Linked DNA regions of Acidaminococcus fermentans DSM 20731. The protein of the gene in region 1 binds, or shares a complex with, the protein of each later gene. Links are inferred from orthologs where the notes say so. Each region holds a gene or a part of one and is shown in the gene's direction. Other genes may lie near its edges.

The links.
Region 2: the proteins of pcrA (region 1) and uvrB are in contact, whole or in part, in a crystal structure (PDB 7EGT), measured with the Thermus thermophilus proteins. The link is inferred for Acidaminococcus fermentans DSM 20731 from one-to-one orthologs. Residues at the interface, in WP_096412145.1 of Thermus thermophilus: His654, Arg656, Phe657, Gln666, Asp668, Glu669, Lys680, Arg681, Leu682, Ser683, Lys685, Tyr686, Ala687; in WP_096411307.1 of Thermus thermophilus: Glu23, Leu25, Arg26, Asp27, Gly28, Glu29, Arg30, Phe31, Arg55, Glu326, Asp327, Phe328, Glu379, Ser382, Gln383, His398, Gly400, Arg401.

What each region holds. Positions count from the first base shown.
Region 1 is NC_013740.1:714,410-721,207, forward strand. What follows is about bases 1,984-4,919. They hold pcrA (DNA helicase PcrA), read left to right. Parts: upstream 1,984-2,293; coding sequence 2,294-4,546; downstream 4,547-4,919. Other genes in these bases: ACFER_RS03215 (NCS2 family permease), read right to left, coding at 1,984-2,184; ligA (NAD-dependent DNA ligase LigA), read left to right, coding at 4,560-4,919. Outside these bases: ACFER_RS03210 (L-cysteine desulfidase family protein), read left to right, coding at 1-741; more of ACFER_RS03215, read right to left, coding at 799-1,983; more of ligA, read left to right, coding at 4,920-6,587; ACFER_RS03230 (carbon starvation CstA family protein), read right to left, coding at 6,770-6,798. UniProt on the Escherichia coli protein: A helicase with DNA-dependent ATPase activity. Unwinds DNA duplexes with 3'-5' polarity. Translocates on single-stranded DNA with 3'-5' polarity. Initiates unwinding more efficiently from a nicked substrate than double-stranded DNA.
Region 2 is NC_013740.1:603,641-610,458, forward strand. The notes cover bases 778-3,733. They hold uvrB (excinuclease ABC subunit UvrB), read left to right. Parts: upstream 778-1,236; coding sequence 1,237-3,231; downstream 3,232-3,733. Other genes in these bases: ACFER_RS02710 (DUF4127 family protein), read right to left, coding at 778-1,101; uvrA (excinuclease ABC subunit UvrA), read left to right, coding at 3,224-3,733. In the rest of the region: more of ACFER_RS02710, read right to left, coding at 1-777; more of uvrA, read left to right, coding at 3,734-6,043; excinuclease ABC subunit UvrC, read left to right, coding at 6,040-6,818. UniProt on the Escherichia coli protein: The UvrABC repair system catalyzes the recognition and processing of DNA lesions. A damage recognition complex composed of 2 UvrA and 2 UvrB subunits scans DNA for abnormalities.

The sequences.
Region 1 (6,798 bases):
GATTTCGCCAACACCTGCGATGTGGAAGACGTGAAGCCCATGCTGGATCCCCAGATCCAGTGCAACAGCGCCATTTCCGAAGAGGGGCTGCTGGGGAACTACGGGGCCAACATCGGGTCCGTGCTGCTGCGGACCTACGGCAGCAACATCAAGAACCGGGCAGTGGCCAAGGCGGCGGCCGGGTCCGATGCCCGGATGAACGGCTGCGAACTGCCGGTGGTGATCAATTCCGGCAGCGGCAACCAGGGAATCACCGTATCGGTGCCTGTCATCGAATATGCCAAGGAACTGAATGTGGACAAGGAAAAGCTGTACCGGGCCCTGGTGCTGTCCAACCTGATCGCCATCCACGAAAAGACCGGCATCGGCCGGCTGTCCGCTTACTGCGGGGCGGTCAGCGCCGGGTGCGCCGCTGGCTGCGGCATCGCCTATCTCCACGGGGAAGGGTATGAAGCCATTTCCCATACCCTGGTGAATTCCCTGGCCATTGTGTCCGGGATCATTTGCGACGGGGCCAAGGCTTCTTGCGCCGCCAAGATTGCTTCCAGCGTGGAAGCCGGGCTCCTGGGCTATGCCATGTACAAAAGCGGCAACGAGTTCAAGAGCGGGGACGGAATCGTGAACAACGGGGTGGAAGCCACCATCCGGAACGTAAGCCAGCTGGGCCGGGAAGGGATGAAGGAAACCGACAAGGAGATCATCCGGATCATGCTGGCGCCCCAGCCGGAGAGGAAGGAATAAAAAAGGGGCTGTGAAAAAATGAAGAATCATTTTTTCACAGCCCCTTTGATTTATGTCTTACAACAACACATATTTCAGCACAAACAGGATGGCCAGCACGTACATCAGGCCGCTGATCTTGTCTTTGTGGTCGGTGAGCAGGTTCAGGATCACGTAGGTGATGACCCCGAAGGAGATCCCTTCGGAGATGCTGTAGGCGAAAGGCATGGCGATGATGGCGATGTAGGCCGGGATGGCTTCGCTCAGGTCGCCCATGTCGATCTTGGTCACGGAAGAGAACATCAGGAAGCCTACGATCACCAGGGCCGGAGCGGTGGCGAAGGAGGGGATGGCCATAAAGAAGGGGGAGAAGAACAGGGACAGCAGGAACAGCACGGACACGGTAATGGCGGTGAGCCCGGTGCGGCCTCCTTCGGATACCCCGGAAGCGCTTTCCACAAAGGTGGTCACGGTGCTGGTGCCCAACAGGGCCCCGGTGCAGGTGGCGCAGGCGTCGGCCATGAGGGCTCCCTTGATCCGGGGCAGGTGGCCTTCTTCATCCAGCATGTCACTTTTTGCGGCCACCCCGATCAGGGTCCCCAGGGTATCGAAGGTATCCACGAACAGGAAAGCGAAAATCACGGCGAAGAAGTTCAGGCTCAGCACATGGGAGAAGTCCAGCTGGAGGAACAGGGGCGCCGGATTAATGGGGGCAAAGGAAGCCAGTCCCCCGGACAGGTTGGGGAACACGCTGAAGGTGCCCAGTTCCGGATTGGGCACGTAGAGCCCGGTGGCTTCGCAGATCATCCCCAGGATCCAGGTGCCCAGGATGCCGAACAGGATGTTCCCCCGGACGTTTTTGATGATCAGGAAAGCAGAGAGCAGGATCCCGGCCAGGGCAATCAGCACGGTGATCCCCACACTGTGGAAGGTGCCGTCCGCCACGGATTTGGTGAAGGAATACAGGGACACCTTGGTGGCCGGGTTGGCCACGATGATCCGGGCGTTCAGCAGGCCGATGAAGGCGATGAACAGACCGATCCCCACGGAAATGGCCTGTTTCAGGGTCATGGGGATGGCGTTGAAGATGGCTTCCCGGATGGAGGTCAGGGACAGGATGATGAAGATAATCCCTTCCACCAGCACGGCGGACAGGGCCATTTCCCAGGTGTTCCCCATCTGGAGGCAGACTGTGTAGGCAAAGTAGGCATTGAGCCCCATTCCCGGTCCCAGGGCGAAGGGGTAGTTGGCAAAGGCTGCCATGAAGAAGGTCCCCAGGGCGGAGGCAATGGCGGTGACCGTCAGCAGGGCCCCTTTGTCCATGCCGGTGGCGCTCAGGATGGAGGGGTTCACGATCAGGATGTAGGCCATGGTCATGAAGGTGGTGATCCCGGCGATGATTTCCGTCCGCATGGTGGTGTGGTTTTCCTTCAGGTGGAAAACTTTTTCGCAGAATTGTTCCATTGATAACTTCCTTTCTCAAACAGGTTCAATTGAAGGATTCTTCTATTATAGCAAAAAAACACCGAATCTGTTAGAATATTAGGGAATAAAACATAGAATCGAGGAAAAAATGAGAGACCTTTTAGCTTCATTGAATGAACAGCAGGCTGAGGCAGTCCGTCAGATTGCCGGGCCTATTTTAATTTTGGCCGGGGCCGGCAGCGGCAAGACCAAGGCCCTGACCACCAAAATCGCCTATCTCCTGGAAAAAGGGGTCAAGCCCTGGAACATCCTGGCCATCACCTTCACCAACAAGGCGGCCAAGGAAATGCGCCAGCGGGTGGATGCCCTGGTGGGGCCTTCCGCAAAGGATGTGTGGCTGTACACCTTCCACGGATTCTGCAACCAGCTGCTCCGCCGGGATATCAATGCACTGCCCGGATACACCACTTCTTTTTCCATCTATGATCCCTCCGACTGCAAGAATGTGCTGAAGGAAGCCCTGAAAAAACTGAACCTGGACGAAAAATTCTATCCTCTTCCGGGGCTCCTGGCCACCATTTCCAACGCCAAGAACGCTCAGGTGGACGCGGCGGCCTTTGCCCGGCAGGCGGAGGACTATCACGCCAAAAAGGTGGCGGAGATCTATGCCGAATATCAGAAGCACCTGGTCCAGAGCAATGCGGTGGATTTCGATGACCTGCTGCTGCTGACGGTGAAACTGCTCCAGACCGTACCGGAAGTCCGGGAAAAGTACCAGAACAAGTTCCACTACGTGCTCATCGATGAATATCAGGACACCAACCATGTCCAGTACCTGCTGGCCAAGCTGCTCTCCGCACCGGAAAACAACCTGTGCGCCGTGGGGGATATCGACCAGAGCATCTACGGCTGGCGGGGGGCGGACATCAGCAACATCCTGGATTTCGAAAAGGACTACCCTCAGGCCCGGATCTTCAAACTGGAACAGAACTACCGGTCCACCCAGGTGATCCTGGATGCGGCCAATGAGGTGATCAAACACAACGCCGCCCGCCGTCCCAAGAACCTGTGGACGGAAAACGGCAACGGCCAGCCCATTGCCTATTACCAGGCCCGGGACGACCGGGAAGAGGCGGAATTCGTGGTGGGCCAGATCCGGAAGCTCCAGCGGGAAGGAACCAAACTGGGGGATATGGCCATCCTGTACCGGACCAATGCCCAGAGTCGGATGTTCGAAGAAAACCTGATCAACAACGGGGTCCCCTATGTAATGGTGGGAAGCCTGAAGTTCTACGACCGGAAGGAAGTGAAGGACACCCTGAGCTACCTTCGTTTCCTGTCCAACGAACGGGATATCCAGGGGCTGGAACGGATCATCAATGAACCCAAGCGGGGCATCGGGGCAGCCACGGTGGCCAAGGTCCGGACCCTGCTGGAAGACAGCGGCATGACCCTGCCGGAAGTGCTCCAGACCGTCCAGGCCCGGGAACTGCTGGGCCGGGCCTTCCCCAAGATCCAGGCCTTCAGTGACATGATCCAGGAACTGGCCCGGGTGAAGGATACCCTGCCGGTGAAGGATCTGATGGAGCAGGTATTGGAAAAATCCGGTTACCTGGAAGCCCTCCGTCTGGAAGGATCCGACCAGAGCAAGAGCCGGCTGGACAACCTGAACGAATTCCTCCGGATTGCCGACGAATTCGCCAAGGATCCCGGGGAGGAAAACAACAAGACCCTGGAAGACTTCCTGAACCATGTGGCCCTGGTGGCGGACATCGATGACGCCAAGCTGACCCAGGATTCCGTCACCCTGATGACCCTCCATTCCGCCAAGGGTCTGGAATTTCCGGTGGTGTTCATCGGGGGCATGGAGGACGGTCTGTTCCCCAGCCAGCGGAGCCTGGAAGACGAGGACAAACTGGAAGAAGAACGGCGGCTGTGCTATGTGGGGATCACCCGGGCCAAGAAGCGGCTGTATCTCACCAACTGCCGGAGCCGGATGGTGTACGGCCATGTGGTCATGTACCCGCCTTCCCGGTTCCTGGAGGAGATTCCCCGGAACCTGATCGAAAACGTGGCAGTGCGCCGGAGCACCTATGGGGGATACGGGGGCCAGCGGGGCCATCAGGGCAGCACCGGTACCCATGCCAGCCTGCGGACCATTGCCCGGAGTCGGGGCGGCAGCATCCTGGATACGCCGGCTCCCCGGAGCCGGTTCGTGCCGGAAGGAGGAGCGGTGCCGGAATTCCGTCCCGGGGACAAATGCCGGCACAAGAAGTTCGGTACGGGGACCATCATCGAGGCCCGTCCCGACGGCAGCGAAGGACAGCTGGTGACCGTGGCCTTTCCGGGCAGCGGTATCAAACAGCTGGCCACCAAGTACAAGATCCTGGAGAAGATCTGAGGAGCGGTGCAGTATGAGTGAAATGACGAAAGAGGCGGCGGCAGCCCGGATCGACCAGCTGCGGGCTGTCATGAAGAAAAATTCCTATTTGTATTATGTCCAGGACAATCCCCTGATCACCGATGCGGAATACGACGCCATGATGCGGGAACTGAAGGCCCTGGAAGCAGAGTATCCGGAACTGGTGACGCCGGATTCTCCCAGCCAGCATGTGGGGGGCTATGCCAAGCCCGGGTTCACGGAAGTCCGGCATATGACGCCTCTGTTGAGCCTGGCCAACGCTTTTTCCCCGGAAGAGATGGAAGAATTCGACCGGCGGGTCCATGAAGGGCTGCCTCAGGATGTCAAAGTCCAGTATGTGGTGGAGCCCAAGATTGACGGGCTGGCCTGCAGCATCATCTACGAAAACGGCCGGTTCGTCCGGGCTGCTACCCGGGGGGACGGAGTGGTGGGAGAAAACGTCACGGAAAACGTCCGGACCATCGCCAACATCCCCAAGGTGCTGAAGCCCATTCCGGGGATAGAAATCCCGGAACTGCTGGATGTGCGGGGAGAAGTGTACATGCCCCGGCAGGCTTTCGTGAAGCTGAATGAGGAACGGCAGGAAGCCGGGGAGCAGGAATTCGCCAACTGCCGGAATGCGGCGGCCGGTTCCCTGCGCCAGCTGGATCCCCGGGTCACCGCCCGGCGGTCCCTGGCCTTCTTTGCCTATGGCGTGGGGGTGGGAGCCGGCAACCTGCCCACCCACAACGCTTCCATGGATATGCTCCAGCAGTACGGGTTTACCACCACCGAAGGGCGGACACTGGTGGACACCATCCAGGAAGCCAATGAACTGATTAAAAAACACGGAGAGCGCCGGGCCGTCCTGGGCTACGATACCGATGGGGTGGTGGTGAAGGTAAACGACGTGTGGCAGCAGAACATCCTGGGAGCCACCGGCAAAGATCCCCGCTGGGCCATGGCTTACAAGTTCCCGCCGGAACAGGCGGAGACTCTGCTGGAAGACATAGTGATCCAGGTGGGACGCACCGGGGTGCTGACCCCTACTGCAGTGCTCCGGCCGGTGCGGCTCTCCGGCAGCACCATCAGCCGGGCCACCCTCCACAACGAAGATTTCATCAGGGAACGGGACATCCGGATCGGGGACCATGTAATCATCAACAAGGCTGCGGAAATCATCCCGGAAGTGCTCCGGGTGGTGCCGGAAAAGCGCACCGGGGAAGAAAAGGAATTCCACATGCCGGAAACCTGCCCGGAATGCGGCTGGAAGGTGGAACGGAAAGCCGGGGAGGCGGCCTGGCGCTGCACCAATCCCCACTGCCCGGCTCTGGGACGGGAAGGACTGATCCATTTCACCAGCCGGGACGCCATGAACATCGACGGCTGCGGGCCCAGCGTGCTGGCCCAGCTTACCGCCGCCGGACTGGTGAAGGACCCGGGGGACCTGTACCTGCTGACCCGGGAACAGGTGGAGACCCTGGACCGGATGGGGCCGAAAAGCGCGGACAACCTGGTGAGTGCCATTGCAGCCAGCAAAAACCAGAGCCTGGACAAGCTGCTGTTTGCCCTGGGAATCCGCCATGTGGGGGCCAAGGTGGCCCATACCCTGGCCCGGAAATACGGAACCATGGACAAGCTCATGGCCGCTGATCAGGAAGACCTGGCCCAGACACCGGACATCGGGCCGGTGATTGCGGAAAGCGTGGTCACCTGGTTTGCCGATCCCATGAACCAGGCCTATGTGGAACGGCTGAAGGAACTGGGGCTGAACATGGAGATGACCTCCGGACCGGCCCAGGACGAGAACCATCCCTTCTATGGGAAGACCCTGGTGTTCACCGGCACCCTGCCCACCCTGGACCGGGCCACTGCCAAAACCATGGCCCAGGAAGTGGGAGCCAAGGTCACCGGCAGCGTGAGCAAAAAGACCGACTATGTGGTGGCCGGCGCCGACCCGGGCAGCAAATACACCAAAGCCCAGAGCCTGGGTGTGACCATCCTGGACGAAGCGGAGTTCCTGCGGATGATGGGGAGGTAAAAAAGGGGGTGTGAAAATATGTTTTTTCACACCCCGTCACTAGTCACTAGTCACTAGTCACTAGTCACTAGCCGATGGAAGCCAGCTGACGCAAGCGAAATAAAGGCGCTGTGGATGATTTTTTCACAGCGCCTTTTTGTTGGAGTGATGAAAAAAGACTGCCCGCGGGGGCAGTCTTTTTGTTATTTGTCGGCAACTTCCACCTTGCCGG
Region 2 (6,818 bases), 110 kb from region 1 along the record:
CGCCAGTTCGGCGGCGAATTCCCGGTTGATCCGGCTGGCATAGGGGGCGTTGTCATTGGCGGTGGAATCCAGGCAGACCCCATTTTCCGGTGTGTTCACTGCCAGCACCAGATCCGCTTTTTTCAGATGAGAAGTTTCCACTCCGCCGCTGGCCAGGATCTGGTTCCGGACTGAATCTTCCGCCCGTTCGTCGGAATACAGGGGAATGGTGTCACCGCCCACTCCGGGAGCGAACAGGGGATAGACCCTGGGTTTCTCTCCCCGGATTTCATTGATGGCCCGGGTCACCAGCAGAAGCCCCACCTGGTCCACCCCGGGCAGGATCTGGAACCGGTTCTCCGTAATCCCATCTCCCACATATTTCAGGTGCCGGGCTTCCATATGGGTCTGGGACAGGGGGGCATCGTCATCCTTGCCCAGGGCAAGATAGTGGAAAACCCCGTTCTGGCACAGCCGGATCAGCCGTTTGTTGGTCTGGAAGTTCATCAGCCGGCGGGTCCGCCAGTCCTGCATGACCATATTGGGAATCTGGGCCAGCAGGGTCTGCCGTTCCTGGATCTCCGAATAGGTCAGGGAGCCGTCCTGGTCTTCCTTGTCCTGAAGCTGGGACAGCCGGAAAATCTTGGGACCGAATTCCTCGTAGTATCCCGGTTCCACCTTGCCGATGCTCTGCTTGGGCGTCCGCATGATGGTGCTGAAGGCGTAGATCTTCAGGCCTGGATTGTCCTTTTTCAGCTTTTCCAGCCGCTGGACCTTAGCTTTCAGATATTTTTCCAGATGGTGGTGCTTCCGGGATGCCACCAGTCCGCCGTAGTTCAGGCTGTCCGTGGCGATCACCGCCGCTTCCGCATGGGGAGCCTCCTTTTCCAGCCAGTTCCACAGGGCTTCATTGTTTCCGGAACCCCGGTGGTCGGACAGATCCTTTTCCGGCGGCACCGTCAGGGGATAGCCTGCGGCTTTGGCGGTATCCACCGTATATTCCAGACAGACGGGCCGGTTGTCCAGAGGGACATACAGGATCTTGGGAGAAGCTTCCGCAGTTCCCATCAGGGAAAACAGCAGCAGTCCGCCTGCCAGGACCGATTTCAACGAAAAATGCATGGTTTCCTCCTTGTAACAGTATCATTTTATTATACACTATCTCTACGGACAAAAGAAAGTACTTTGACTTGCCAGTCAGTAGTTTTTCCGTATGATATAATGGAGAAGAATATGAAAGAACAAGGAGAAACCATTATGCCTTTTGAAATTCATGCTCCTTTTGCTCCGGCGGGAGATCAGCCGGAAGCCATAGATGCCCTGGCCAGAGGGGTGGAAGAAGGGATGCACACCCAGGTGCTCCTGGGGGCCACTGGTACCGGCAAGACCTACACCATTGCCCAGGTAATCCAGAAAGTCCAGAAGCCCACTCTGGTCATTGCCCACAACAAGACCCTGGCAGCCCAGCTGTGCAGCGAATTCAAGGAATTCTTCCCCAACAATGCGGTGGAATACTTTGTTTCCTATTATGATTACTACCAGCCGGAAGCCTACATCCCGGCCACGGATACCTACATCGAGAAAGATTCCTCCATGAACGATGAAATCGACAAGCTGCGCCACTCGGCCACTTCCGCCCTGATGGAACGGCGGGACGTGATCGTGGTGGCGTCGGTTTCCTGCATCTACGGCCTGGGCGGGCCCAAGGACTATTACGACAGTGTCCTGTCCCTGCGCATCGGCCAGACGGTGGAACGGGATGCCATCCTGGAAAAACTGGTGAAGATCCGCTATGACCGGAACGACCTGTCCCTGGAGCGGGGCAAGTTCCGGGTCCGGGGGGACGTGATCGAAGTGGTGCCCGCCAGCTATGGGGAAAAAGCCATCCGCATCGAACTGTTCGGGGACGAAGTGGACAGCCTGGAAGAAATCGACGTGCTCACCGGCCAGGTGGTGGACAAACGGACCCATGTGGCCATTTTTCCCGCCAGCCATTATGTGACCAGCGACGAGAACCTGGAGCGGGCCCGGAAGGACATCCGCCGGGAACTGAACGAACGGCTGAAGGTGCTGAAGGGGGAGAACAAGCTCCTGGAAGCCCAACGGCTGGAACAGCGGACCAATTACGATCTGGAAATGATGCAGGAACTGGGATACTGCAGCGGCATAGAAAACTACTCCCGGCATCTCACCGGCCGGAAACCGGGAGAACCGCCCTTTACCCTGGTGAACTATTTCCCCAAGGATTTCCTTACGGTGATCGACGAAAGCCATGTGACCCTGCCACAGCTCCGGGCCATGTACGCCGGGGACCGGGCCCGGAAGGAACAGCTGGTGAAGTACGGCTTCCGGCTGCCCTCGGCCATTGACAACCGGCCCCTGACCTTTGATGAATTCCAGGCCCAGCGGGGACAGATCATCTATGTGTCCGCCACCCCGGGCTCCTACGAAATGGAAACCACTGACCAGGTGGTGGAACAGATCATCCGGCCCACCGGGCTGCTGGATCCCAAAATCGAAGTGCGGCCCATCAAAGGGCAGATCGATGACCTGCTGGGCGAGATCCACAAGGTGACGGCCCAGAAGGAACGGGTGCTGGTGACCACCCTGACCAAGAAGATGGCGGAAGATCTGACGGAATACCTCACCACCGCCGGAGTCCGGGTCCGCTATCTCCATTCGGACATCGCCACCATCGAACGGGCGGAAATCATCCATGATCTCCGGGCCGGAAAATTCGATGTGCTGGTGGGCATCAACCTGCTCCGGGAAGGGCTGGATATGCCGGAAGTGAGCCTGGTGGCCATCCTGGATGCGGACAAGGAAGGGTTCCTGCGCAGTGATACGGCCATGATCCAGACCATCGGCCGGGCAGCCCGGAACGCCCACGGCCGGGTGATCATGTATGCGGACACCATCACCGGTTCCATGGAGCGGGCCATCAGCGAAACCGCCCGGCGCCGGGAAAAACAGGAGGCCTTCAACAAGGTCCACGGCATTGTGCCCCGGACCATCCAGAAAAAAGTGGTGGATCTGATCAAGCTCACCAAGGTGGAGGAAGACAATACCGCCGCCAAAGGCTATACGGCCAAAACGGTGAAGAAACTGAAGCCCAGGGAGCTGGACAAGCAGATCCGGCTCATGGAAAAGAAAATGAAGGAAGCGGCCAAACAGCTGGATTTCGAACTGGCCGCGGAATACCGGGACCAGCTGATATTGCTGAAAGGAGAGCAGCGGAAAGCTCATGAATGAAGATGTCATTGTAATCCAGGGGGCGCGGCAGCACAACCTGAAGAATATATCCCTGAACATCCCCCGGAACAAACTGGTGGTGATCACCGGTCTGTCCGGCAGCGGGAAATCCTCCCTGGCCTTTGATACCATCTATGCGGAAGGCCAGCGCCGGTACGTGGAAAGCCTGTCGGCCTATGCCCGGCAGTTCCTGGGACAGATGGACAAACCGGATGTGGACTATATCGGGGGACTGTCCCCGGCCATTTCCATCGACCAGAAGACCACCAGCCGGAACCCCCGGTCCACGGTGGGAACGGTAACGGAGATCTACGACTATCTCCGGCTGCTGTTTGCCCGGATCGGGATCCCCCATTGTCCCCAGTGCGGGAAAGTCATCGAACGCCAGTCCCCCCAGCAGATTGCCGACAAGGTGCTGGAATTGCCGGAAGGAACCAAATTCATGATCCTGGCACCGGTGGTGCGGGGCCGGAAAGGGGAACACAAAAACATCCTGGAAACCGTCCGCCGGGCAGGATACGTGCGGGTGAAGGTGGATGACCACCTGTATACCCTGGATGAGGAAATCCAGCTGGACAAAAAGAAGAAACACTCCATTTCCGTGGTGGTGGACCGGCTGGTGGCCCGGCCGGGACTGGGAAGCCGGCTCACCGATTCCCTGGAAACCGCTTTGAAACTGGGAGAAGGGACCGTGGCCATCGAAGAGATCGGAGGTGAGACCCATGTGTACAGCGAAAAGTTCGCCTGTGCGGAATGCGGCATCAGCCTGCCGGAAATCGAACCCCGGCTGTTTTCTTTCAACGCACCCTATGGCGCCTGCCCGGACTGCATGGGCCTGGGACAGCATATGGAGTTCGATCCGGATCTGATCATCCCGGACAAGACCAGACCCTTTGACCAGGGGGCCATTGCGGCGGTCAGCTCCAATGTGAAATCCTATTTTCTCTGCCAGCTGGCGGCGGTGCTGAAAAGCCGGGGCTATTCCCTCCAGAACTGCTGGAAGGATCTGCCCAGGAAGTTCCAGCAGCAGCTTCTGGAAGGGATCCCGGACGAAATCTTCACCTTTTCCTACCAGAATCTCATGGGGGAAATCAACGAACACAATACACCCTTTGAAGGGATCATCCCGGTCTTGAAACGGCGGCTGAAAGAGGCCATGAGTGAAAGCCAGCGGCTGGACTATGAATCCTTCATGACCGCCATCGAATGTTCCACCTGCCATGGGGCCCGGCTTCGTCCGGAAGTCCTGGGCATCACCGTGGATGGAAAGAACATCCAGCAGGTGTGCCGGATGCCGGTGCGGGAATGTCTGGCTTTCTTCAACGGACTGCAGCTGTCGGATCGGGACGCCTTCATTGCCAAACAGATCCTGAAGGAAATCCGGGCCCGGCTGAGCTTTTTGAACAATGTGGGGCTGGATTACCTGACCCTGGACCGGGCGGCGGCCACCCTGTCCGGCGGGGAAGCCCAGCGGATCCGGCTGGCCACCCAGATTGGTTCCGGTCTGGTGGGGGTGCTGTACATCCTGGATGAACCCAGTATCGGCCTGCACCAGCGGGACAATGACAAGCTGCTGGAAACTCTGAAGAATCTCCGGGACATGGGAAACACCCTGATTGTGGTGGAACATGACGAGGACACCATGCGGGCGGCGGACCAGATCATCGACATCGGACCGGGAGCCGGGGAAAACGGCGGCTATGTGGTAGCCCAGGGCACGGCGGATGAAATCAGCCAGGTGCCGGAATCCATTACCGGCCAGTATCTCAGCGGCCGGAAAAAGATTCCGGTGCCCCAAGAGCGGCGGAAAGGAAACGGGAAACAACTCACCATCAAGGGAGCCCGGGCCAACAACCTGAAGGACATCGATGTGTCCATTCCTCTGGGGACCCTGACGGTGGTCACCGGGGTCAGCGGCAGCGGCAAAAGCACCCTGATCAACGATATTCTGTACAAGGCTCTGGCCAAAAAGCTCATGGGAGCCCGGGAACGGCCACTGGCCCATGACCGGATCAACGGAATCCAGCACATCGACAAGGTGATCAACATCGACCAGAGCCCCATTGGCCGGACGCCCCGGTCCAACCCGGCCACCTACACCGGCACCTTCGACCTGATCCGGACCCTGTTCAGTACCACCAATGATGCCAAACTCCGGGGCTACAAGCCGGGCCGGTTCAGCTTCAACGTGAAGGGGGGACGGTGCGAGGCCTGCCATGGGGACGGGATGCTGAAAATCGAGATGAACTTCCTGCCGGATGTGTATGTGCCCTGCGAAGTGTGCAAAGGCACCCGGTACAACCGGGATACCCTGGAAGTCCGCTACAAGGGCAAGAACATTGCGGAAGTCCTGGATATGACCGTCAGCGAGGCCTGTCAGTATTTCAGCAACCAGCAGCGGATCCTCCGGAAGCTTCAGGTGCTGGAAGACGTGGGCCTGGGGTACATCCGTCTGGGCCAGGCGGCCACCACCCTGTCCGGCGGGGAAGCCCAGCGGGTGAAACTGGCCACGGAACTGGCCAAGGTGAACACCGGACGGACCCTGTATATCCTGGACGAACCCACCACCGGCCTCCACATGGCCGATGTGCACAAACTGCTGGAAGTGCTCCAGCGGCTGGTGGATGCGGGCAGTACCGTGGTGGTCATCGAGCACAACCTGGACGTGATCAAAAGTGCTGACTGGCTCATCGACCTGGGGCCGGAAGGGGGCGACCGGGGCGGCACGGTGATTGCCACCGGGACCCCGGAACAGGTGGCCCAGGTGCCGGAATCCTACACCGGCCAGTATGTAAAGAAGGTACTGGAATGAACGATGCCATCAAAGAGACCCTGGCGGTGCTGCCCAACGCCCCGGGGGTCTACATCATGCACGATGCCTCCGGCAAGGTGATCTATGTGGGGAAGGCGGTGATCCTGAAGAACCGGGTGCGCAGTTATTTCCGCCCGGCCAGCCAGGTGTCCCCCAAGGTCCGGGCCATCAACGCCCATGTGGCCTCCATTGAAACCATTGTCACCGCCAGTGAGATGGAAGCCCTGATCCTGGAGTGCAACCTGATCAAGAAGTACCGGCCCCGGTACAACATCGATCTGAAGGACGACAAGACCTATCCCTATCTGAAGATCACCGTAGGGGAAGCCTATCCCCGGATGGTGCTCACCCGGCGGGTGCTGAAGGACGGGGCCCGGTATTACGGGCCCTTTGCCGACGCGGGAGCCCTCCGGGACACCATGAAACTGATCCGGACCATGTTCCCCCTGCGCCACTGCCGGAACCTGAACGCCAAACGGCCCTGTCTCCAGTACCATCTCCACCGGTGCCTGGCCCCCTGTACGGGGAAGGTGCCGGTCAGTGAATATCGGCAGATGGTGGATGCCGTCCTGCTGCTCCTGGACGGGAAGGTGACCCAGCTGGAAAAAGATCTCACCGCCAAGATGCAGCAGGCTTCGGACAACCTGGAATTCGAGGCGGCGGCCCGGTACCGGGATTCTCTGCTGAGCCTCCGGAAACTGGCGGAAAAACAGAAGGCCACCACCGAAAGCGGCGACCGGGATGTGGTGGGACTGGCCATGGATGACAGCGGAGT